One region of the Rhodococcus daqingensis genome, then DNA from elsewhere that is predicted to be linked to it. Evidence: riboswitches for the same ligand, from Rfam matches in the RefSeq annotation. Region 1 holds a riboswitch; the other holds the start of a gene.

Region 1 (2,195 bases):
GCGATCCTGTACCTCGTGGTCCTGCTGTGCTGGCGACAACTCGGATACCGGTCGGACCGACGTCTGTACCTGGTCACCGGGCTGCTGACGGTGATCGTCACCTGGCTCGAGCCGGTCCGCACCACGATCTGGCTGGGGCAGATCAACCTGCTCCTGATGCTGCTGATCGTCTGGGACCTCGGGCGTCCCGAGGGCAGCAGGCTGCGCGGCATCGGTGTCGGGATCGCGACCGGGATCAAGCTGACGCCGGGGCTGTTCATCGTCGAGCTGCTGGTCACCCGGCAGTGGCGCGCCGCGGCGACCGCGATCGCCGGCGTCCTCGCGACGGTCGTCGTCGGGTTCGTGGTGATCTTCTCCGACTCGTGGTCCTACTGGACCGCGGTGATCCGGCACTCGACACGGATAGGCGAGACCGCGTGGCCCGCCAACCAGTCCGCCGCGGGCGTGCTGGCCCGCTGGCTGGACGTCGCGGACCCGCCGCTGCTGCTGTGGGCGCTCTGCGCGGCGGTACTGGCCGCGCTCGGGCTCGCCGCCTCCTGGCTGGCCCACAAGCGCGGACAGGCACTGCTGGCCACCACCCTCTGCGGGTTGACCTCCGCGGCGGTCTCACCGTTCTCCTGGGGCCACCACTGGGTGTGGTTCGTACCGCTGTTGGTCCTGGCGATGCACCGCGCGCTGGGCGCCGGACGCGCGACCGCCTGGCTCCTGCCTGCGGCACTCGCGCTGCCGCTGCTCTGCTGGACCCACGAGTTCCCGGACGGCGTGCAGGCGATCGGCCTGTTCATGATCCCCACCTCCGATGCCCTGGCTCCGTTCTTCGCCGCGGTGTACCCGCTGATGTTCGTCGTGATCGCGGTGGCCACGCTGATCGCATTGCGCCCGCGCCGTCGCCGGGCGGAACCCGAGGTCGGCTCGGATCGAAACTGTGATCTACCTCACATCACGGTAACATAACAGGACGGTCTCGGGCCAGGACAACCACATCTGACCTGCAAATTTCTACTGAATTTCGAGCGAAACGCCGAGAGAATCGAAATTCAGGTAACAGATGACTACACGCCGTCGGCCACGTACGGTCATCAGCGGCCGGAGAAGTCCGGCCAGATCCGATCCGCCGCGCCAAACCTCGTCCCGCGGAACCGGATTCCCACGAGTTACCCAGGGACGAGGACGGGGGACCCACGTCCCCGGTGGACACCGAGGAAAGCGCAGAAGCGCCTTCTTCTTGGGGTGAAGCCAGACCCGCACCATCCAGGAGCGGCGAGGCCGGGCGACCTCTCAGCCCGAACCCGACAGCTGACCTCGCAGGCGCGTGAGGAGAGGAAAACCCGCATGAGCACTGGACGCCATCGCAAGCCCACGAACACCCGCCGCAACGCAGCCAAGGTCGTCGTGACCGGCGCAGTGTTGGGCGCAGCCGGCGCGGCCTTCGCGGCCCCGGCCAACGCAGCCCCCGATTCCGACTGGGACCGCCTCGCGCAGTGCGAAGCAGGCGGCAACTGGGCGATCAACACCGGCAACGGCTACCAGGGTGGACTGCAGTTCTCCCCCAGCACCTGGAACGCCCACGGTGGTGGCGAGTACGCCGCGACCGCCAACCAGGCCACCCGTGAGCAGCAGATCGCGGTCGCCGAGAAGGTCCTCGCCTCGCAGGGCTGGGGCGCCTGGCCGTCCTGCTCCTCGAGCCTCGGCCTGACCAGTGGCTCCACCCCGCGCACCGCGCCCGCCGCCGAGGCCCCCGCGCCCGCGGCCGAGCTGCCCGCCGTGACCAGCCTCCCGACCACCGACGGCGCGGCCGACGTGCTCGACAGCCTCGACAGCGCCCTCGAGGCGGTTCAGGCCAAGGGCATCGCGCTCGATCCGCAGATCGAGGCGCTCTACGAGCAGGCCAAGCTGAACCCCCAGGTCATCGAGTTCCTGAAGGCCAACTCGGGCCTGCTGCCCCGCTGAGGCTCCCCATCCACGTGAAAGGCCCCGCACCTTCGAGGTGCGGGGCCTTTCGCGTTCGGTATCCGAGGTCAGCGATTGATGACCGTGTGCGGATGGGTGTAAGGCAGTTCCGACGCGGGGAGAGGAAACTCGGTGTCCTCGCCGAACGGGGACAGCCCACCGGAGCGGCTCGACGAGAGCTCCGTGACGGCATGGTCGCCGTCCTGGAGTTCGGGCGCCGGCCAGCCTGGATCTACGTATCGCTT
Region 2 (2,195 bases), on a different contig from region 1:
CCGCGGATCTTGACCGCGCCGATCTCGGTGATCGCGTCCTCGCCCGGCGCGCTGCCCGTCGTCTCCAGGTCCACGACGACGAAGGTGGTGTCCCGCAACGGGGTGTCGAGCTCGTCGAAGCTCAGCTGGGCGTTGGGCGGACTCTGCGGGCTCACACGGCAGAGGCTAGGGGCGGCTACCGACAGAGATCGGGGTGCGGTCGCCGCGCCGCTCCGTGTCGGACCCGGGCGCTACTTTCCGTCGCAGAGGCCTCGGAACAGCCGCGAGGCCCCCGTCGGAGACGAGGATCACAGTGATTGTCGATTGCAACGACTGCGAGGTTCGCCCCTCCGCGTGTGGGGACTGTGTGGTGACCGTGTTGTTGGGGCCGCCCGGTGTCCGGCCGTGCGCACCGGTGGCGGTCCCGGCGGGGTCCGCCCGGATCAGTATTGAGCAGGACGAACGGGTTGCCCTGGAGGTGCTGGCCGAGGTCGGGCTGGTGCCGAGGCTTCGGTTGGTGCGGGCCGCGGATGCCACGCAGACCGGTCGGTCGTTATCTGCTCGTGATCCAGGAGTGGCCTAGCGTCCAATTCTGGGCGATATGTCCGAATCGGCCCACTGGTCGGGCGTGTTGGGTCGACATGGGCTGGACGCTTTCGTAACCTTCCTGAGACCTAGCGGAGTCTTGCCACACCATCCGGTGCGGCATCGCCAGGAACCGCCTAATCGATCACTCGCGAGAGCGATCGTGCCGGGAACCCAAGTTTCTCTGGGGTGAATCCCGTCGGAGCGCGACATGCGTGCCGCCGGGTAGGGCTGATCTTCCCAGCCCGAACCCGTCAGCTAACTCGGTCGGCGGATGAACGGAAGAAACGGAGTAACCCTTCTCGTGGCTTCATCTACTACCCAGCGTTCCGTGCGACGCATCGCCGTCGCCAGCGCGCTGACCTTCGGTGCCATCGCCGTGTCGGCCGGCCCCGCGCTCGCCGAGCCCGTCACCATCTCCGGCATCGGAACCTTCGACATCCCGGGTGTGCCTGCCCAGACCATCCAGGTGCCCGGCCTCCCGGCCCTGCCCGGCGCCCCGGCCGCCCCGGCCCCCGCGCCCCTGGTCTCCGCAGGTGACAAGGCTGTTCAGGCCGCCGCGAGCAAGATCGGTTCTCCCTACGTCTACGGCGCCTCGGGCCCGGATTCCTTCGACTGCTCGGGCCTCGTGCAGTGGGCGTTCAAGCAGGCGGGCATCAACCTGCCGCGCACCAGCTACGACCAGGCCGCGGCCGGCACGCCGGTCTCCACCTCCGCCCTCAAGCCGGGCGACGTGGTCTCCTTCTACGGCGGCTCGCACTCGGGCATCTACGCAGGCAACGGCGAGGTCATCCACGCCGCGACCTCCGGAACCCCGGTCAAGCGCGCGCCGATCGCGTCCATGCCGATGGATGGTGCCCGCCGCTACTAAAGCGCAGCGCACACGCTTTCTTTGGTGGGCCCGAACCGTCTCCGGACGGTTCGGGCCCACCGTGCTTTTGTGGCGCGCAGGCGCTCGCCCCACGGCGCCCGGAGCGCGGCGGAAATGTCCCGTCCGTTCGGGGTGGACATCGTCGTATGCCATTCCGTAACCTGTCTGAGACCTTCCGAGTTCTTGCCGCGTCACCCGGCGCGGCATCGGGGGTCGTCACCACGCGGGACCGAGCGCCGATGCGCCGGACCGGCACCGGGGACGGAGTCCGCCGGGGTGAATCTCCCGCTCGGGCCTCGGTTCGGGGGACAGGGCTGATCTTCCCAGCCCGACCCGTCAGCCAACTCGGTCGACGGGCAGTGGAAGAACGGAGTACCAGCTTTCGTGGCGTCACAGAGACTGAAGCGATCCACCGGCGCAGTGCTGGCAACGGGCCTGCTCTCCCTCGGGGCCGTCGCGGTTCCCGCGGGCACCGCGACCGCGGACCCCGCACTGGAGAGCCCGACGGCCGCGCTCGAGAAGCTCTCCGAACTCTCCCGCACCTCCGAGCAGACCAACGAGGCGCTGCACAATGCGCAGATCGACCTCGACTCCAAGGCGGCGGTCCAGCGCGATGCCGAGTCCAGGCACGCCGCGGACCAGCATCTGCTGACCGAGGCGAAGGCCAGGATCGCGCAGTTCCAGCCGGCGATCGACAAGTTGACGACGGCGAGCTACCAGGGCGCCCGCGTCAACCGACTGTTCGCGGTGATGGTCTCCG

What was found. Region 1 has a riboswitch for cyclic di-AMP ahead of ACFQS9_RS09420 (transglycosylase family protein). Riboswitches for the same ligand answer to the same signal wherever they lie in the genome.
Region 2: another riboswitch for cyclic di-AMP. It lies ahead of ACFQS9_RS03820 (NlpC/P60 family protein); the one in region 1 lies ahead of ACFQS9_RS09420 (transglycosylase family protein).

What each region holds. Positions count from the first base shown of each region.
Region 1 covers NZ_JBHTCS010000011.1:87,855-90,049, reverse strand. Annotated here, with positions in the region: gene ACFQS9_RS09425 (glycosyltransferase 87 family protein) at 1-954, shown strand, start outside; cyclic di-AMP (ydaO/yuaA leader) riboswitch at 1,123-1,327, shown strand; gene ACFQS9_RS09420 (transglycosylase family protein) at 1,333-1,950, shown strand; gene ACFQS9_RS09415 (hypothetical protein) at 2,019-2,195, opposite strand, start outside.
Region 2 covers NZ_JBHTCS010000007.1:27,766-29,960, forward strand. Annotated here, with positions in the region: gene ACFQS9_RS03810 (DEDD exonuclease domain-containing protein) at 1-155, opposite strand, end outside; gene ACFQS9_RS03815 (hypothetical protein) at 293-562, shown strand; cyclic di-AMP (ydaO/yuaA leader) riboswitch at 689-853, shown strand; gene ACFQS9_RS03820 (NlpC/P60 family protein) at 839-1,435, shown strand; gene ACFQS9_RS03825 (C40 family peptidase) at 1,820-2,195, shown strand, end outside.